3 regions of the Pseudaquabacterium rugosum genome follow, and region 3 is predicted to be linked to each of the others. Evidence: predicted binding sites of a transcription regulator. Region 3 holds the regulator's gene; each other region holds the start of a gene.

Region 1 (6,679 bases), 320 kb from region 3:
TGCACCGGCGTGGCCGGGCCGGCCAGCAGGCTGCCTTCGGCGTTGACCGCGCGGCCCAGCAGCTTCTCGCCACTGGCGTTGACCACGTAGCCGCTGCGATCGACCTGGAACTGGCCGTTGCGCGAGTACAGCGTGGTGCCGTTGGAGTCCTGCATCTGGAAGAAGCCGTTGCCGTTGATCGCGACATCGAGCGGGTTGTCCGTCATGCTGACGTTGCCCTGGCGGAACTGCTGGGCCACCGTGGCGACCTGCGTGCCCAGACCGATGTTGGTCCCGTCGGCGCCGGACGAACGTGCATACACGTCGGCGAACTCGGCACGCGAGGCCTTGGCACCGACCGTGCTGGCATTGGCGACGTTGTTGCCGATCACCGACAGGTTCTTGGCCGACGCGTTCAGACCGCTGACACCCTGCTGGAAACCCATGTGCGTGACTCCTGTGAGACTGGTGTGGTGTGGCAGGCACTCTAGTGCCCGTGAGCTTCACCCAAATGGTGAACTGAGGGCCCTGCCCCGGGCTGTTCGGCCGCGCCCCCCGACGCTGCCGCAGCCCCCTTGGCGCGGCCGGTGCCGCGCGGATTCAGTGCAGGCCCTTGATCGCGCTGTAGCCGACCGAGCCGCTGTGGGTGGTCTGCAGCGCCAGCGCGCTGCCACTGGTGTTGACCGAGGTGACCTGGTCGTACATCAGCTCGGTGGCCGTCACGGTGGATCCGCTGCTGGAGGTGGCCACGATGTTGAAGCGGTAGCCGGCCGCATCCGTGGGCGCCAGGTCGCCACCGTCCCATTCGAAGCTCTGGCGCCCGGCCGACTGCGCGCCCAGGTTGACGGTGTCGACCACCCGGCCCGACGCGTTGAGCACCTGCAGCTCGACCTTGCTGGCCGCCGAGGCCAGCTCATAGGCGCCGCTGCCGGTGCCTGCCGCGTCGTCGACGCTCATGCGGTCGCCCTCGAGCATCACCTCGCGGCCGACCATCGACGCCCCCTGCAGCGCCTGCATCTGCACGAACTGCGAGCCCAGCGACTGCAGCGACTGGTTGACCGTCTCCAGGCTGCTGACGGTGCTGATCTGCGCCATCTGCGAGGTCATCTGGGCGTTGTCCATCGGGTTCATCGGATCCTGGTTCTGCAGCTGGGCCGTCAGCAGCGTCAGGAAGCGCTCGTTCTGCTCCTGCGCGCTGGTGGCCGAGGTGCTGCTGCTCGAACTGCTGGTGCTGCTGGCGCTGGTGCTGCTGCCGTTGAGATAGGCGTAGGGATTGCTGCTGGTGCTGCTGGTGGCGGAGGTGGTGCTCATCACGGGCTCACGGACGGGGGGAAGGCAGGCGTGCGGCGCCGGGCGGGCGACGCGATCGATGGCTCACGGCGCAGGCGTGTGCAGGGCGGCCGACGACGGCCTCAGCCCTGGCCCATCTGCAAGGTCTTCAAGGCCAGGCTCTTGGCCGTGTTCATGACCTCGATGTTGTTCTGGTAGGAGCGCGAGGCCGAGATCATGTTGACCACCTCCTCGACCGCATTGACGTTGGCATAGGTCACATAACCCTGCTGATCGGCGGCCGGGTGCTTGGGATCGAACACGCGCCGGCCGGGGGTGTCGTCCTCGCGCACGTTCGACACGCGCACACCGGCCGAGGTCAGCTCGTCCATGTAGGTGGTCTCGAAGACCACCTGGCGGTTGCGGTAGACCGAGCCGTCGGGGCCGGCCACGGTGTCGACGTTGGCCAGGTTGCTGGCCACGACGTTCAGGCGCTGGGTCTGGGCGCTGACCGCGCTGCCCGAGACGTCGAAGATCTTCAGCATGCTCATGACGGGGCTCCTCGGGAGTGCGTTTCAGGCGGGGCGGCGGACGGCGGTGGCGGAACGGCCCGGGCGGATCACGGATCCGGACCTCAGCCCTGGTTGTGGCTCTTCATCGCATCGCCGAGGGTGCGCAGGCTGCCGTTGATGAAGCGCAGCGCGGCCTCGTACTTGACCGTGTTCTCGGCCATGCTGGCGCGCTCGCGGTCGAGGTCGACGGTGTTGCGGTCGACCGCATCCTGGCTGTGACGGGCCCAGATCAGCGTGCTGGTGGTCTCGTCGCTGAACACCGGCTGCGCGACATGGGCGGCATCGGTGACGGCCAGCGGCGGCGACGGGGGTTCACTGGCGGTGCCGGTGGCCTCGCGCAGCGCACGGGCGAAGTCCATCTCGCGCGCCTCGTAGCCGGGCGTGTCGGCGTTGGCGATGTTCGAGGCCAGCAGCCCCTGCCGGTCGGCCCGCAGCAGCAGGGCCTGGGACTGGAACTCGAGCGCCTGGGTCAGACGGTTCATGGCAAGGCCTTCAGGACGGCGGTCAGGAGCGACGGGCGGCGAGGATCCCGTCGCCGTGGCATCGGGTCCCCCACGGGCACCGACCCGGCACCGGGCGGTGCGGTCCGGCCGGTGGCCGCAGACGACCGGCATCAGGGGCAGGATGCGGCCGATTCTCGACAGCGCCCGCCCGGCCATGAGCCGGATCAGCACCGCGATGGGCGGCCTGTTCCGGCCACGGGCCCGCACGGCGCGCCCGCATGATGTCGCCCGTGAACCCACGCTCCACCCCCATGGCGTCCGCCGCCTCCCGCGACGGCCTGCGGCTGCTGCTCGGCACCGCGGTGCTGGCCGCGGCCAGTGCGGCGCTGCTGTCCTGGCCCGCCCAGGCCGCGGTCGATGCCGACACCGCCCGGCCCACGGCCCCGGCCACGACCGACGGCGTGGCCGCTCCGCTGGCGATGGCGCCCGTCTTCGTCGATGCGCTGCACGCGATGCGCGAGCGCCTGACCGCACTGCCCGTGGCCGCCGAGGGCCCGCGGCCCGCACTGCGGGTCGAGGTCGAACCCGGCCGCATCGACCCGCGGCTGCGGCTGGCGCCCTGCCGGCGCGTCGAACCCTGGCTGCCGCGCGAGCTGCGCCTGACCGGTGCCCCCCTGCGCATCGGCCTGCGCTGCGTCGATGGCCCGGTGCGCTGGAACGTCCATCTGCCCGTGACGGTGCGGCTGTGGGGCCCGGGCCTGGCGGCCACCGCCGACCTGCCGGCCGGCACGGTGCTGCAGGCCGCCCACCTGCGGGTGGCCGAAGTCGACTGGGCCGCACGACCGCAGGACGCCGCGCTGGTCGATGCCACCGCATTGGAAGGCCGTGTGCTCGGCCAGGCGCTGGCCGCCGGCACGCCGCTGCACCGCAGCGCACTGCGCGCACGCCGCTGGTTCGAGGCCGGCGAGACCGTGCGCGTACGCGCACACGGTGGAGGTTATGAGATCAGCGCCCAGGCCCGGGCGCTCGGACCGGGCGTGGAAGATCAACCGGTCCAGGTCAAGCTGGACAACGGCCGCATCGTGCGGGGCACGGCGCGTGCCGCGCAGCTGGTGGAGCTGGCACTGTGAGCAAGCGGACCGCATCCGTGTGGCCGATCCGACGGAACCTGAGCGGGACCGGGCGGATCGTCCAGCGACGGGCATGCCACACTGTGGCGGCTGGTCGGACGCTGTCACGAGCGCTTTCGACAATCGACGGACGAGGCCCTAAAGTCCGCGGATACGGGGCCGATACCCCGTCCATGTATCAGGGTCAGGCGGGTCACCCCCACTGCTGGAGTCCATCATGAAGATCGGTCAACTCGAGAACAAGGCCATCCAACCGGCCGCAGGCGAACGCAAGTCCGCCTCGACGGCGGCGGCTGCCGGCACCACGGCCTCGAACGAGGCCAGTGCGCAGGTCCAGCTGTCGGAGACGGTCAGCCAGCTCAGCGCCGGCGGCACCGAGGGCGTGTTCGACGCGGAGAAGGTCGAGCGCATCTCGAACGCGATCCGCGACGGCAAGTTCCAGATCAATGCCGACGCGATCGCCGACAAGCTCATCAGCAACGCGCAGGAGCTGCTGAGCAACGTCGGCGGCCGTCAGGGCTGACGGCCGGCGTCCCGCCCGCCGTCGCCCAGGTCGTCGGAGCCCCACCGTGCTGAGCCATCGGGCCGAGCATGAGGCCGTCGCGCGTCTGGTCGAGCTCGACGCGTCGGTCGGCGCCGTCGAGGCCGGTCTGCGCGCCTTGCACGAAGCGCTGCGCGAACGCGACGCGCCCGCCGTCAGCCAGCAGGCCGACGAGCTGCTGCAGGCCCTCGAGACCGCCGTGCGACAGATGCGCACGGCCGCACGCCACGGCGGCGTGCCCACCGAATTGCGCCTGCGGCTGGCCCGTGCCGGCGCCCAGGTCGCCCAACAGCGCGAGATGCTGGCCCGCGCGACCGCGGCGCTCGACCGCGCGATCGATCTGCTGCTGCCCGACGACACGCCGCTGACGCGGCTCTACGACGCCCAGGGCCTGGCCCGGCCGTCGCCGCGCGGCGGCGGCTTCAGGGCCTGAGCGCCTGACGGGGCCCAGGGCCCCGGCAGGGCGTCACCGGACGCCGCTCACTGCACGGCCGAGCTGGCCGGCGGCGCATCACCCGGCGCCGTGAACAGGCCCGCCGCATCGACTGGGTCGAAGCGGTAGAGCGCCCCGCAGAACTCGCAGCCGACCTCGGCCGCCCCCTGCTCGGCCAGCAGCGACGCGACGTCGTCGGGCCCCAGGCCGCGCAGCATGCCGGCCACGCGCTCGCGCGAGCAGCGGCAGGCGAAGCGCGGCGCCTGCGGCTCGTAGACCCGCACCGTCTCCTCCCAGAACAGCCGATGCAGCAGCTGCTCGACCGGCAGCTGCAGCAGCTCCTGCGGCGTGACCGAGCCGGCCAGCGTCGCGATGCGGTTGTAGTCCTCGTTCAGCCCGATCTGGTCCTCGTCGCGTGCCACGGCGGCGCTGCCGGCCAGGTTGGCCGCGCCGGCCAGCGGCAGCCGCTGGATCAGCAGACCGGCCGCGCGCTCGTCGTCGGCGGCCAGGATCAGGCGCGTGTCGAGCTGCTCGCTCTGCAGCATGTAGTGCTCGATCACCTCGGACAGGCGGTGCAGCTTCTCGCGCCGGTCGCCGTGCAGCGGCACGATGCCCTGGTAGGGCTGCTGGCCGGGCTGGCGGTCGCGCGGGTCCAGCGTGATCGCGCAGCGGCCCTGGCCCTGCAGATTGACCAGCTGGGCCAGATCGGCCTCCGGCGCCTCGACCACCGTGCCCTGCACGGTGGCGGTGGCGCGGAACGACAGGTCGCTCTGGGTCTCGACCACGGCCAGCTTGACCGGGCCGTCGCCATGCACCTGCAGCACGATGGCGCCGTTGAACTTCAGGTTGGCCTGCAGCAGCACACCGGCCGCGGCCATCTCGCCGAGCAGGCGGCGCACCGGCGTGGCCAGCGTGTAGCCGCCGTCGTCGGGCGTGCGGCGGCGCTGCAGCAGCGCGCGCCAGCTGTCGTCCAGCCGCACCAGCATGCCGCGCACCGGCAGGCCTTCGAACAGGAATTTGTGGAGTTCGTCCATGGGAATGTCCGCAGGGGGGGTACCGGGCGCACCGGGTGCAGGAAGCGCAGGAGGCGCAGGAGGCACAGGGAGGGGCGCCGGTCGACGGCACGAGGCCGGCGGTCGCCGCCCCGTACGGCGCCGCACGACCGCCGCCCGGGCGGCGGGGCTGACCGACAATCGGCGCCCTGCCCGGTGACCACCGGCGTCCGACCCCGGCGACGGGCCGACCGACGCCGGCCCCGACGTCGAGAAAAGACCCGATTCTACGGATGAGCCTGCGCCCCCTCGCCCTGCAAGCCCTGTGTCTGGCCGACCCCGAGGCCAAGGCCGATGCCGCGCTCGATCTGCACGCGCGCCTGACGGCCGGCGCGCTGGCCATCGATCCGGCCGAGCGCCTGACCGAACCGGCACCGCCGCAGCGCCTGCCCGGCCGCCCCGAGCGCCCGCGCCTGGTCGAACCGGCCGAGGTGCCGCGGCGTTCACCGTTCAGTGCGGCCGGCCGCGCCGCGCTGCTGCACGCGGTCTGCCACATCGAGTTCAACGCGATCAACCTGGCCCTCGACGCCGTCTGGCGTTTCCCCGATCTGCCGGCCGACTACTACCGCGACTGGCTGCAGGTGGCCGCCGAGGAGGCGACCCACTTCCGCCTGCTGCGCGCCCATCTGCGCACGCTCGGCTGCGACTACGGCGACCACGAGGCCCACGACGGCCTGTGGCGCATGACCGAGGCCACGCGCGAGGACTTCATCGCCCGCATGGCGCTGGTGCCGCGCACGCTGGAGGCGCGCGGCCTGGACGCCACGCCGCCGATGCAGGCCCGGCTGCGCCAGGCCGGCGATCTGGCCGCCGTCGCCATTCTCGACATCATCCTGCGCGACGAGGTCGGCCATGTGGCCATCGGCAACCACTGGTACCGCTGGGCCTGCGAGCGCGCCGGACTGGACCCGGTGACGCTCTATCCGCAACTGGTCGAACGCTACCGCGCCCCGCGGGCCAAGCCGCCGTTCAACCTGGAGGCGCGTCGGCGCGCCGGCTTCAGCGCGCAGGAGCTCGACGCGCTGGGCTGAGGCGCCGCGGGCCGCGGACCACGCCAGCGGTCACGGCACGACGCCGGCAGCGGGACCGGCGCAGCGCCCGCCTGCCCGCTCGCCCGTCCGAGTCAGACCTGGCGGTCCCGCGCGGTCTCGTGCGCGTCCGCCGCGGGCTGTCCGGTCTCGGCCGCCGTCTCGCCGAAGCGCTGCATCCAGGCCTTGCGCAGCAGGTGCGGCAGCAGCAGCCGCAGCGGCATGCGCAGCG
Region 2 (6,679 bases), on a different contig from region 3:
CCTGATCCACAGCCGCAACTTCCGCGCCTTCGAGGCCACGCTGGTGGCCACCGCGCTGTACCTGGCGCTGGCCATCGTGCTGCGCCAGACGCTGCTGTACGCCGGCCCGCGGCTGCTGCGTCGGCGCTGAGCCGCCGCGCCCTCCCACACCCTGAAGCGCCCTCCGCCCATGGTCGATTTCTCCCTCTGGGACATCCTGCGCAACCTGCTGCTGGCCGGCCGCTGGACCGTCGCCCTGTCGCTGATCGCCTTCGCGGGCGGCCTGCTGGTCGGTCTGGCGCTGCTGGTCGCGCGCACCGCCGGTGGCGCCGGCACACGGCGCGCGGTCGGTGCCTATGTCCAGCTGTTCCAGGGCACGCCGCTGCTGATGCAGCTGTTCCTGGCCTATTTCGGCCTGGCCGCGCTCGGCCTCGACGTCTCGCCGTGGACGGCGGCCGCGCTCGCGCTGACCTTCTACGCCTCGGCCTATCTGTGCGAGATCTGGCGCGGCTGCGTCGAGGCCATCCCGCGCGGCCAGTGGGAGGCCTCGGCCGCCCTCGGCCTGAGCCTGGGCGAGCAGCTGCGCCACGTCGTCGGCCCGCAGGCGCTGCGCATCGGCGTGGCGCCCACCGTCGGCTTCCTGGTGCAGCTGGTCAAGGGCACGGCGCTGGCCTCGGTGATCGGCTTCGTCGAGCTGACCAAGGCCGGCACCATGATCACCAACGCGACCTTCCAGCCCTTCCTCGTCTACGCCTGCGTGGCGTCGATGTACTTCCTGCTGTGCTTCCCGCTGTCGGTGGCCAGCCGTCAACTCGAACGGAGCCTGCGCCGTGGCCGCCCTGCACACTGACCTCCCCGCCACCGACACCACCACGGCCACCGCCCCCATCGTCACCCTGCAGGGCCTGCGCAAGCGTTACGGGCCGAACGAGGTGCTCAAGGGCGTGGACCTGCAGGTCGCCCGCGGCGAGGTGGTCGTCATCATCGGCAAGAGCGGCTCGGGCAAGAGCACCCTGCTGCGCTGCATCAACGGGCTGGAGAGCTTCCAGGACGGCGCGCTGCAGGTCGACGGCCAGGCCCTCAGGCACGGCGACGCCGCGGCCATGCGCGCGCTGCGCCAGCACGTGGGCATGATCTTCCAGAGCTTCAACCTGTTCCCGCACCTGAGCGTGGGCCGCAACGTGATGCTGGCGCCCGGCCTGGTCAAGGGCGAGCGCCCGGCCGAGGGCGAGGCCCGCGCCCGCGCGCTGCTGCAGCGCGTGGGCCTGGCCGACAAGTTCGACGCCTGGCCGGACCAGCTCTCGGGCGGTCAGCAGCAGCGCGTGGCCATCGCCCGCGCGCTGGCGATGACGCCGGCCGTGCTGCTGTGCGACGAGATCACCTCGGCGCTCGACCCGGAGCTGGTCGGCGAGGTGCTGAAGGTGGTGGAGTCGCTGGCCGACGAGGGCATGACGCTGATGATGGTCACCCACGAGATGGGCTTCGCGCGCAAGGTCGCCGACCGGGTGGTGTTCATGCACGCCGGGCGCATCCACGAGATGGGCCCGCCCGCGGCGATCTTCGGTGCGCCGCGCACGCCGGAGCTGCAGCAGTTCCTGGCCGCGCTGCACTGAGGCGCCGCCGGGCCGGGGCGCCGCGGCCCCGGCGCAGGCTCAGACCAGTCCGCAGTAGGCGCGGAACGGCGCCAGCACCGCATCACCGCGGAAGGGCTTGACGATCCAGCCCGAGACCCCGGCCGCCTTGCCGCGCTCGCGCAGCAGGCTGTTGTTCTCGGTCGTCAGCATGACGATGCGCACCTTCTGGTTGCCCAGCTCGGCGCGCACCTTCTCGGCCATCGTGATGCCGTCCATGTTGGGCATGTTGACGTCGCTGACGACCAGGCGGATGGCGGGGTCGCCCCGCAGCGCGGCCAGCCCCTCACGTCCGTCGTTGGCGGTGGCGACGTCGAAGCCGTTGCGGGTCAGGAAGCCGGCGACGACATCGCGGGCCACGGAGGAGTCGTCGACCACGAGGACATGGGCCATGGATCACCTTGCTGGGGATGAGGATGCGGACAGGGCACGGACGGGCGCACGGCGCGCCGACGGACCGGCCGGCCGCGTGCCCGCGGTCAGAACAGTTCGAGCACGCCGGTGTGGCAGGGCGGCACCGCCTCGGCGGCGAAGCGGGTGTAGCCCTCGGGCGACCACAGCAGGTTGAAGATCAGCCGCTGCACGATCAGCACCGGCGGCATGTGCGGACGCGCCGGATCGCACAGGTGCCAGCGCACGCACAACTGCGGATCCGAGGAGCCGAAGGAGATGTACTTCTGCTCGTGGTTGATGACGATGGGCACCTGCGTCTGCTCGCTGGCGAAGGCCTGCGGCGGGATGTAGTGGTTCTTGAACGCGCCCCAGATCAGGTTCGTCGTCTCGGCCAGCAGGTTGTTCAGCGCGCGGAAGCCCAGGTCGCCACCGCCGCCGGTGAAGCCGAAACCCTGGATCAGGCCCTGGCGCAGCGAGGCCTCCTCGGCCTGCAGCATCATGTAGCCGCGGCACCAGGTGCTCTCGATCGGGATCAGCGTGGAGACCTGGCCGTAGATGATGCGGTCATGCACCACGTGGGGCCGCTCGTGCGTGACGGCCGCGCCCGGGAACATCGCCTGCAGCGAGTCGAAGGTCAGGTTCAGCACGCCCTGCACCAGCTCGGGCGGGTAGCGCAGGCTGAACAGCTTGCCCTCGATGTGCTCGCGCAGCACGGCCGGCTCGTCGCCGGACCAGGGATGGCTGATCGCCTCGGCCTCGGCCGTGCTCAGGGGCCGGTCCGTGGTGCGGCGCAGGAAGATCGGCAGCTCGGGCCGCTGGCGGTGGATCGCGAGCGCGAGCGTCAGCTGGCCGGCATCGCCGGCGCCCGGCAGATCCTCGGCCAGCAGCACGCCGGCCAGATCCTTGTGCTGCCCCAGCAGCTCGCTGGCCTCGGCCGCGGTGCGGGGCAGCGGCACCAGCCCCAGCTGGTCACACAGGTCGAGCAGGGCCTGGTACTGCCGAGCGTCGTGCTCGAGCAGCAGCACCTTGGCCGCCAGGGCGGAGTTCGCGGTCATGACAGGTCGGAGGACGGATACCGGACGCGGCGGGCACCGGCGGTCGACGCCCCCGGTGGCATCCCCCGGTATCGACCGGCGCCGCGCCGACTGAAGCCCGGCCACGCCCCGGCGCCCCGCGGCGTGAACGATGGCGGCCGCCACGCGGGCGCCAGCTCAGCGGCGCCGCCCCCCCGCGGGCCGACCCGTTCGACCCGCTGGCCCCGGCGCTGGCCCCGGCGCTGACGCCGGCCCTCAGACCGCCCGCGGCCGCACCCGGGCCGCCGCCGCCTTGGCGGTGGCGCGGGCGGCATCGGTGTCCGCGGCCCGCGCCAGCACCACGCCCATGCGGCGCTTGACGAAGCTCTCGGGCTTGCCGAACAGCCGGATGTCGGTGCCCGGCAGGGCCAGGGCCTCGGCCACGCCGTCGAAGACGAGGCCGGTGGCCTCGACCCCGCCGTAGATCACGGCGCTGGCGCCCGGGGTCTTCAGCGTGGTGTCGACCGGCAGGCCGAGGATGGCGCGCGCATGCAGCTCGAACTCGCTCTGCCACTGGGTGCTCAGGGTGACCAGGCCGGTGTCGTGCGGGCGCGGGCTGACCTCGCTGAACCACACGTCGTCGCCCTTGACGAAGAGCTCGACGCCGTAGAGGCCGCAGCCGTCGGGCTGGCCGTCCAGGCCCTGGCCGAGGTCGTCGGTGACGGCCCGGGCGATGGCGCGGGCGCGTTCGAGGGCCAGCGGGCGCATGGCCTGCGGCTGCCAGCTCTCGACATAGTCGCCGCTGACCTGGACATGGCCGATCGGCTCGCAGAACTGGGTGGCGATGCGGCCGTCGGCGCCGCGGGCGCGCACCGTCAGCAGCGTGATCTCGTAGTCGAAGTCGATGAAGCCCTCGACGATCACCCGGCCGTGGCTGACGCGGCCGCCGGCCATCGCGTGGTCCCAGGCGGTCGGCACATCGGCGGGGCCGTCGATCTTGCTCTGGCCCTTGCCGCTGCTGCTCATCACCGGCTTGACGATGCAGGGGTAGCCGATGGCCGCGGCACCGTCGGTGCCGTCGATGGCGGCCTGCAGCTCGGCCAGCGAGTCACAGAAGCGGTAGGGGCTGGTGGGCAGGGCCAGCGTCTCGGCGGCCAGGCGGCGGATGCCTTCGCGGTCCATCGTGAGCCGCGCGGCGCGGGCGGTGGGCACCACGCGCACCACGCCCTCGGCTTCCAGCCGCTGCAGCTCGGCGGTGGCGATGGCCTCGATCTCGGGCACCACCAGCGCCGGGCGCTCGGTCTCGACCAGCGTGCGCAGCTGGGCCGCATCGCTCATCGTGATCGTGCGCGCGTGGTGGGCCACCTGCTGGCCGGGGGCGTTCTCGTAGCGGTCGACGGCGATCGTCTCCACGCCCAGGCGCTGCAGCGCGATCAGCACTTCCTTGCCCAGCTCGCCGCTGCCCAGCAGCATGACGCGGGTGGCATTCGGGGACAGCGGGGTACCAAGGGTCTTCATCGGGATCATCCGGCGGGGAGGTGGGCGGGGTCGCCATTGTCGACCGGACGCAGCGGCAGCCAGCGCAGCAGCATCGCGTAGAGCGCGGCCGGATCGACCGGCTTGGCCAGATGGTCGTTCATGCCGGCGGCCAGGCAGGCCTGGCGGTCCTCGCCGAAGGCATTGGCCGTCATCGCCAGGATGGGCAGGGCCGGGCCGAGCCGGCCGCGGATGCGGCGCGTGGCCTGCAGGCCGTCGAGCCCGGGCATCTGCATGTCCATCAGCACCACGTCGTAGGGCCGCTCGCAGGCCAGCTCGACCGCGCGCAGCCCGTCCTCGGCCGTCTCCACGTGCAGCGCGGCGCGGCCGAGCAGCTCGCGCGCGACGTCGCGGTTGATCAGGTGGTCCTCGGCCAGCAGCACACGCTGGCCGGCATGGTCCTGGCGCAGGCGCTGCAGCATCACGTCGAGGCTGCCGGCGGCCGGGCCGTCGAGCCGCAGCGGCGGCAGATGCGGGCGCAGCACACGCACCAGGGTGTCGTGCAGGGCCGACGGCGTCACGGGCTTGACCAGCACGGCGGCGGCCTGCACCTCGTGCGCGCGGTCGAACACCTCGGCCTCGTTGAAGGCCGTCACCAGGATGGCCGGCGGCATGCCCGCGCCGGTCAGCGCACGCAGCGCCTGCAGCGTGGCGATGCCGTCGGGCGGCGGCATGCGCCAGTCACACAGCACGACGTCGTGGACCCGGCCCGCGGCCAGCCCGGCCTGCACCGCCTGCAGCGCGGCGCTGCCGCCGCCCACGGCCTCGACCTGCAGGCCCAGCATCTGCAGCGCGTCGCGCAGCGCGGCCAGGGCCTCGGGCAGGTCATCGACCAGCAGCGCGCGCAGGCCCTGCAGCGGCACCGGCGCGGCGCGGTCGCCGGCCTGCTCGGCCGCCGTCAGCCAGGCGGTGAACCAGAAGCTCGCGCCCTCGCCCGGCCGGCTGTCGACCCCGGCCTCGCCCTCCATGCGCTGGGCCAGGTGGCGCACCAGGGCCAGGCCCAGACCGGTGCCGCCGTGGCGCCGGGTGGCGCTGCCGTCGCCCTGCTCGAAGGGCCGGAACAGCTGGGCCTGGACGTCGGGCGCGATGCCGGGGCCGGTGTCGCGCACCTCGAAACGCAGTTGCACCCGCTGGCGCTGCTGCTGCAGCAGCTCGCCCTTCAGGCGCACCCAGCCGCTGTCGGTGAACTTCACCGCATTGCCCAGCAGGTTGATCAGCATCTGCGACAGCCGCGTCACGTCGCCGGTGAGGTGCGTGGGCAGGTGGTCGGTGTCGAGCACCAGCTCCAGGCCCTTGGCCTGGGCCGCCGGCCGCACCAGCTCCAGCGCACGGCCGACCAGCGCGTCGAGCGCGAACTCGGCCGACTCCAGCTGCATCTTGCCGGCCTCGATCTTGGAGAGGTCGAGGATGTCGTTGATCACCTGCAGCAGATGGCGTGCGGCATCGTCGATCTTGCCCAGGCGGTCGCGCTGCACGGCGTCGGTGGTGTCGCGCGCCATCAGATGGGCCAGGCCGATGATGGCGTTCATCGGCGTGCGGATCTCGTGGCTCATGTTGGCCAGGAAGGCGCTCTTGGCCCGGTTGGCGCTGTCGGCCTGCTCGGCCCGGCGCACCAGCTCGACCGAGGCCTGGGCCAGCGCCGCGGTGCGCTCGCGCACCTGGGCCTCCAGCACGGTGCGGTGCTGCTGCAGCTCGCGCTGGGCCTGCTTGAGCGGGCCGATGTCGAAGACGGTGGCGATGAAGTGCGGCACGCCCTCGATGTCGACCCGCACGCTGGAGAACGAGACCTCCAGCGCGCGGCCGTCCTGGTGGCGCATGCGGGTCTGCAGGCCGTGCACGCCGCCTTCGCGGCGCACCAGCTGGCGCATCATCGCCAGCGCCTCGGTGTCCAGCCACAGGTGGTCGCCGGCGCTGCGCCCCAGCAGCGCGTCGCGCGGCCAGCCCAGCAGTTGCTCGAAGGCCGGATTGACGTCGAGGATCTCGCCGCTGCCGCGCCGGCCCAGCACCATCGGCGCCGGGCTGCCCTCGAACAGCGCGCGCAGGCGCTGCAGGGCCTCGGCGCTGCGCCGCTGGGCCAGCTGCAGCGCGCTGACGTCGACCGCCGACAGGATGACGCCGCCGATGGCG
Region 3 (6,679 bases):
ATCGAGGGCAAGATCGTCGCCGCGCGCTACGCCCGTGAGCACCGGATGCCCTACCTCGGCATCTGCCTGGGCATGCAGGTCGCGACCATCGAGTTCGCGCGCCACGTGGCCGGCCTGACGGACGCCAACTCGACCGAGTTCGAGCCCGATTCGCCGCACCCGGTGATCGCGCTGATCGACGAGTGGCAGGACCGCGACGGCACGATCCAGAAGCGCAGCGAGAAGTCCGATCTGGGCGGCACGATGCGTCTGGGCGCGCAGAGCTCCGACGTCAAGCCCGGCACGCTGGCCCACGCGATCTACGGTGACGTCGTCACCGAGCGCCACCGCCACCGCTACGAGGCCAACGAGCAGTACCTGGACCAGCTGCAGGCGGCCGGTCTGGTGATCTCGGCCATCACCCAGCGCGAGAAGCTCACCGAGATGGTCGAGCTGCCGACCCACCAGCACCCCTGGTACGTCGGCGTGCAGTTCCACCCGGAATTCAAGAGCACGCCGTGGGACGGCCATCCGCTGTTCATCAGCTACATCGCCGCCGCGCTGGCCCAGGCCCGCGCGCACCGCGGCGACACGGCTGCGGCCTGACGTCCGTCCTCAGGGGCCCCTCGCGGGCCCCTGTTCACGTCTGAACCCTGTATTTCCCCGCGCGCATCCGCCATGCAACTCTGTGGATTCGAGGTCGCACTCGACCGACCCTTCTTCCTCATCGCCGGCACCTGCTCGATCGAGAGCCTGCAGCTGTCGCTCGACGTCGCCGGCACGCTGAAGGAGGCCTGCACGGCCCTCGGCATTCCGCTGATCTACAAGGGCTCGTTCGACAAGGCCAACCGCTCGTCGGGCACCACCCAGCGCGGTCTGGGCATCGATGCCGGCCTGAAGATCCTCGACGAGGTGCGCCGCCAGACCGGCCTGCCGGTGCTCACCGACGTGCATGACGAGGCCCAGGTGGCCGAGGTCGCCAGCGTCGTGGACGTGCTGCAGACGCCGGCCTTCCTGTGCCGTCAGACCGATTTCATCCGTGCCGTCGCCCAGTCGGGCAAGCCGGTGAACATCAAGAAGGGCCAGTTCCTGGCACCGTGGGACATGAAGAACGTGGTCGACAAGGCCCGCGCCGCCGCGCGCGAGGCCGGCCTGTCGGAAGACCGCTTCCTGGCCTGCGAGCGCGGCGTGAGCTTCGGCTACAACAACCTGGTGGCCGACATGAGCAGCCTGGCCGAGATGCGCAAGTCCGGCGCGCCGGTGGTCTTCGACGTCACCCACTCGGTGCAGAAGCCCGGCGGCCTGGGCGGCGCCAGCGGCGGTGCGCGCGAGATGGTGCCGGTGCTGGCCCGGGCCGGCGTCGGTGCCGGCGTCGCCGGCCTCTTCATGGAGACGCACCCCGAACCGGCCAAGGCCTGGTCTGACGGCCCGAATGCGGTGCCGCTCAAGCACATGGCCACGCTGCTGGCCCAGCTGCGCGCGCTGGACGAGGTCGTCAAGCGCCAGCCGCTGCTGGAGAACGACTTCAACGCCTGAGCGCGCGGCGCGGCCCGCCCCCTCAAGCGCAGGGCCGGCCATCCCTTGCATGCTGAGCCTGCCCCGTAACCCCGGGCGGGCATACTGACGCATTCCCCGATTCCGATTCCACATCCCCCTGGAGAGACACCCAGATGAGCGCCATTGTTGACATCGTCGGCCGCGAGATCCTCGACAGCCGCGGCAATCCCACCGTCGAATGCGACGTCCTGCTGGAATCGGGCACGATGGGCCGTGCGGCCGTGCCGTCGGGCGCGTCCACCGGCAGCCGCGAGGCCATCGAGCTGCGTGACGGCGACAAGAGCCGCTACCTGGGCAAGGGCGTGCTCAAGGCCGTCGAGCACATCAACACCGAGATCAGCGAGGCCGTGCTGGGCCTGGACGCCGCCGAGCAGTCCTTCCTGGACAAGACCCTGATCGATCTCGACGGCACCGAGAACAAGAGCCGCCTGGGCGCCAACGCGATGCTGGCCGTCTCGATGGCCGTCGCCCGCGCCGCGGCCGAGGAATCGGGCCTGCCCCTGTACCGTTACTTCGGCGGCATGGGCGGCGTGACGATGCCGGTGCCGATGATGAACGTGGTCAACGGCGGCGCCCACGCCAACAACAGCCTCGACCTGCAGGAACTGATGATCATGCCCGTGGGCGCGCCGTCGTTCCGCGAGGCCCTGCGCTGGGGTGCCGAGACCTTCCACGCGCTCAAGAAGATCCTGCACGACAAGGGCATCTCGACCGCCGTCGGTGACGAGGGCGGCTTCGCCCCCAGCGTGGCCAACCACGAGGCCGCGATCCAGATGATCCTGGAGGCCATCGAGAAGGCCGGCTACACCCCGGGCACGCAGATCGCCCTGGCGCTGGACTGCGCGGCCAGCGAGTTCTACAAGGACGGCCACTACGTGCTGGAAGGCGAAGGCGGCCTGAAGCTGACGTCCGAGGGCTGGACCGACATGCTGGCCACCTGGGTCGACAAGTACCCGATCATCTCGATCGAGGACGGCATGCACGAAGGCGACTGGGCAGGCTGGAAGCACCTGACCGACCGTCTGGGCAAGAAGGTGCAGCTGGTCGGCGACGACCTGTTCGTCACCAACACCAAGATCCTGAAGGAAGGCATCGACAAGGGCATCGCCAACTCGATCCTGATCAAGATCAACCAGATCGGCACCCTGAGCGAGACCTTCGCCGCCATCGAGATGGCCAAGCGCGCCGGCTACACCGCCGTCGTGTCGCACCGCTCGGGCGAGACCGAGGACAGCACCATCGCCGACATCGCGGTGGGCCTGAACGCCGGCCAGATCAAGACCGGCTCGCTGTCGCGCTCGGACCGCATGGCCAAGTACAACCAGCTGCTGCGCATCGAGGAAGACCTGGGCGACGTCGCCGTCTACCCGGGCCGCTCGGCCTTCTACAATCTGCGCTGATGTCGCCGATCCCGGCCCTGGCCGTCGTGTCGCCCCGTCCCCGGGGCTGATCCGGCGGCCCGGACCGGGCCCCTCGCGACCGCCGGCCGGTGCCGGTGCGTGGCCCCGCAGGGCTGCGTGCCGGGACCGCGCCGGCGGTCGCGCTTGAGCACCGCCGTCACGGCGGCCGCCCGACCTGTCCGACCCCTGCGCGCCCCATGTCCGCCCTGCTCCGTCCGCTGACCCTGGCCCTGCTGGCGCTGCTGGGCGTGCTGCAATGGCAGCTGTGGTTCGGCGACAACGGCAAGCACCAGCTGCAGAAGCTGCAGGCGCAGCTCGAACACCAGCGCGCCGACAACGAGGGGCTGCGACTGGGCAATGTCGCCCTCGAGGCCGAACTCGACGACCTGAAGCGCGGCCTGGAGATGGTCGAGGAACGTGCCCGCGCCGAGCTCGGTCTGATCCGGCCCGACGAGATCTTCGTGCAGTACGCCGCGCGGCCGACGGCCACGCCCTGAGTCCGCCGCACGACGGCGGACCTGCCCCGCCGGCACGTCCCGCCCGACCGACCGGCCGCCGGCCGTCCATCGAATCGCACGCACCGATGCCCGAGAGCGCCCTGGTGATCGCCATCGTCGGTGCCGAGAGCACCGGCAAGACCGCGCTGGCCCGCGCACTGGCGCCGCGCCTGGCCGCGCTCAGTGGCCGGCGCGCGATCTGGGTGCCGGAAGCCCTGCGCAGCTGGTGCGAACGCCAGGGCCGCACGCCACGGGCCGACGAACAGGCGCAGATCGCCGCCGCCCAGCAGGCGGCCATGGCACAGGCGGCGATCGACCACGACATCGTGGTGGCCGACACCACGCCGCTGATGACGGCGGTCTACGGCCTGCATTACTTCGGAAACGAGGCGCTGGTCGTACCGGCGCTGAGCGCCCAGCGTGACTGCGCGCTGACGCTGCTGACCGCGCTCGATCTGGGCTGGCATGCCGATCCCGGCGTGCGCGACGGCCCGGCGGCCCAGCAGGCGGTCGACGGCCACCTGCGGTCCCTGCTGATCGGCCACGGCCTGCGCTGGTCGCTGGTCTGCGGCCAGGGTGAGGCCCGTGTCGAGGCGGCGATCGATGCCGTCGCCCCGCTGCTGCGCCAGCGCTGGCCACACCCCGCGCCCCTGGCACCGACCGATGCGCACCGGGAGGCGGCGGCGGACGGCCTGTTCAGCCGCCTGCACGCACGCGATGCGACCGAGGCCCGTCAGCGGGCCCGCTGGGATGCCTGGTGCGCCGACTGCGACCAGGCGGAGTGCGAGCACGCGCTGCGCCGGCCGGCCGGCTGAACGCGGCGCCCCACGCCCTGCGCGGGGCCCGTCGGCGCGGGGCTCACCAGGCGCGCAGCTTGGCGCGCAGGCGGGCGATGGACTGGCTGTGGAGCTGACAGACGCGGCTCTCGGTGACCTTGAGCACGGCCGCGATCTCCTTGAGATTCATGTCGTGCTCGTAGTACATGCTCATCACGTACTGCTCGCGCTCGGGCAGGTTCTTGATGGCCTCGACCAGCGCCTGGCGCATGCGCATGTCCTGCAGCATGGCCAGCGGGTTGGCCTCGTTGTCGGCCACGTGGCGGTCGAGGTAGTCGTCGTCGCCCTCGTCGCCGGTCATGTCCTCCAGATGGACCAGCTGGGTGCCGCGGACCTTGCCCAGCAGCTCCTGGTAGTCCTGCAGGCCCATGCCCATCTCGGCGGCGATCTCGGTCTCGTTCGGTGCGCGGCCGAGCTTCTGCTCCAGCTTGTGCACGGCGGCCTCGATGCTGCGCTGCTGTCGACGGTCGCCGCGGCTCATCCAGTCGTTGCCGCGCAGCTCGTCGAGCATGGCCCCGCGGATGCGCTGCGTGGCGAAGGTCTCGAACTGCACGCCGTGGGTCTGGTCGAAACGGGTGAGGGCGTCGCTCAGGCCGATCATGCCGACCTGGATCAGGTCATCGAGCTCGACGTTGGCCGGCAGCTTGGCGATCATCTGGTGCGCCAGACGGCGCACCAGAGGGCTGTACTGCTTGAGCATCGCATTGGCGTCCAGGCGGCCCTTGGCGGTGTACATGGCGGGTCTCCGAGGCTTCGATGTCGATCGGGTCAGTTCGTGCGTCCGGTCGCACGGCGCGGGGCCGGGCGGTCGGACTCCGGACGCGCGGACACGCCGGTCGAAACGGGGAATTCATGGCGGCCGCCCACGCGCGTGGTCGCGCCCGGGGCCGGTGCGGCGGCCAGCGGTGCGGCCGGCCAGGGGGGCGCCGACGCCCGCGCGCCCTGGGCCACCAGGGCCTGGGCCTGGGGCCGGTCGTCGGCTGCCAGTTGCGCGGCGATCATGCGGCGCAGCGCGGCGGTCGGCGCGGACTGCGCCGGGGTCAGGGGATCGACCACCGCACAGTGGTGCAGGGCCGAGCCGAGGAACAGATCGGCGCACTCGCCCAGCCGCTCGGCGATGCGCCGTGCCCCCTTGGGCCGGGCACTGCTGGCGATCACCAGGTCGAAGGCCAGTGCGCCCAGCCACTGGCTGAGCAGCTTCATCGACGCGTAGGCATCGGTCAGGCTGTCGGGGCGGTCACCGGCCAGCAGCAGCGGCCGCGGCGCCCGGCCGGCGAAGATGCGGCGCAGGTCCGAGGCACTGGCATGCACCACCACCACCTGGGCCTGCGGTGCGGCCAGATGCAGGGCATCGAGCAGGCCGACCATCGTCGCGCGGTTGTCCAGGTAGCGCCGTGGCAGCCCCCGGGCGGCCAGGTAGCTGACCTGGGGCGACAGCGGCTCGACGCAGGCGGCCAGATCGATCGCCGCCAGCTCGTGTGGCTCGGAGGCGGTCTCGGCGGCATCGACCACCAGGGTGTTCAGGCCGTGCTCGGACAGTGCGGCACACAGCCGCTCCATCACCACGCCACCGGCGGGCACGAAGGGGTTGTGCACCAGCGGCAGGTGGCGCGTGCGCCCGTTGCCGAACAGCGCGCGCAGACCGGCGGCCTGATCGGCGGGCACGTGGGCCGGGGGATGCGGATACGGACGAACCGGCGTGGACATCGTGTGGCGGGGCGGAGCGCGCGTGGGCAGGACGGTAGGCGGGACCGGTGACGCTGTGACCGCCGGGGGCGGAGCGTCGGGCTGAAGATCAGTGTCGACGCTCGGCTCGCGGGTCAAGGGGCGGTGCAGCGGGGCGGCGCGGGGGGTGTTCGGAGGATCGGCGGGCAGACCCGGAATCAGGCCGGCAGGCCCTGACCGGCCACGGCGGCGACACCCGCGCCCAGGCCCGGCGGCAGCCCGGCGAAGCCCGGTGCGACGGCGCCCTGGGTGGCGGCGAAGATCAGGTTGACCTCGTTGGCATCGAGCCGCCAGCTGGCGCTGCCACCGCCCTGCAGCGCGCGCTGCACCAGCGCGGCGGCCGACAGGCGGTGCCAGTCCTCGGGCACGCGCTGGCCGTTGGCCACCGCCAGCACCTTGCAGCGCTGGCGGATCAGCGCGTCGAGCGCCGGCCCGAGCTTGACCACCTCGTCGAGCTTGGACAGCACCACGCCCAGGCCATGGCTGCCGCCGTAGGCCAGCACCACGTCCTCCAGCGTCTCGCCCTGGGCCGCGGCGTTGAGCACCAGCACCTTCTCGATCGCCTGGTGCTGCAGCATCTCCAGCGTCTCGCGGGCGCGGTGGTCGCGCTGGGCGACACCGGCGGTGTCGATCAGCACCAGGCGCTTGGTGGCCAGCAGCTCCAGCAGATCCTCCAGCGAGGCGC

What was found. Region 3 encodes FliA, which starts transcription of late flagellar genes. Its sites were predicted from a motif close to CTAAAGTTTNNNNNNNNNNNGCCGNTA; they were not measured.
Region 1: a site for FliA is predicted at 3,532-3,558, ahead of flgM (flagellar biosynthesis anti-sigma factor FlgM). Genes of this name have one in related genera too.
Region 2: a site for FliA is predicted at 3,128-3,154, ahead of AACH11_RS23545 (chemotaxis protein CheX). Genes of this name have one in related genera too.

What each region holds. Positions count from the first base shown of each region.
Region 1 is NZ_JBBUTF010000004.1:391,297-397,975, reverse strand. It holds gene flgE (flagellar hook protein FlgE) at 1-425, opposite strand, end outside; gene AACH11_RS05995 (flagellar hook assembly protein FlgD) at 580-1,290, opposite strand; gene flgC (flagellar basal body rod protein FlgC) at 1,392-1,799, opposite strand; gene flgB (flagellar basal body rod protein FlgB) at 1,883-2,302, opposite strand; gene flgA (flagellar basal body P-ring formation chaperone FlgA) at 2,575-3,393, shown strand; gene flgM (flagellar biosynthesis anti-sigma factor FlgM) at 3,611-3,916, shown strand; gene AACH11_RS05970 (hypothetical protein) at 3,963-4,367, shown strand; gene hslO (Hsp33 family molecular chaperone HslO) at 4,415-5,401, opposite strand; gene AACH11_RS05960 (ferritin-like domain-containing protein) at 5,653-6,450, shown strand; gene AACH11_RS05955 (nucleotidyltransferase family protein) at 6,543-6,679, opposite strand, start outside.
Region 2 is NZ_JBBUTF010000034.1:25,078-31,756, forward strand. It holds gene AACH11_RS23525 (amino acid ABC transporter permease) at 1-130, shown strand, start outside; gene AACH11_RS23530 (amino acid ABC transporter permease) at 170-829, shown strand; gene AACH11_RS23535 (amino acid ABC transporter ATP-binding protein) at 810-1,592, shown strand; gene AACH11_RS23540 (response regulator) at 1,632-2,003, opposite strand; gene AACH11_RS23545 (chemotaxis protein CheX) at 2,090-3,058, opposite strand; gene purT (formate-dependent phosphoribosylglycinamide formyltransferase) at 3,293-4,534, opposite strand; gene AACH11_RS23555 (PAS domain S-box protein) at 4,540-6,679, opposite strand, start outside.
Region 3 is NZ_JBBUTF010000004.1:71,479-78,157, reverse strand. It holds gene AACH11_RS04700 (CTP synthase) at 1-585, shown strand, start outside; gene kdsA (3-deoxy-8-phosphooctulonate synthase) at 658-1,515, shown strand; gene eno (phosphopyruvate hydratase) at 1,650-2,936, shown strand; gene ftsB (cell division protein FtsB) at 3,134-3,433, shown strand; gene AACH11_RS04680 (AAA family ATPase) at 3,520-4,248, shown strand; gene AACH11_RS04675 (RNA polymerase sigma factor FliA) at 4,292-5,005, opposite strand; gene AACH11_RS04670 (P-loop NTPase family protein) at 5,038-5,976, opposite strand; gene flhF (flagellar biosynthesis GTPase FlhF) at 6,153-6,679, opposite strand, start outside.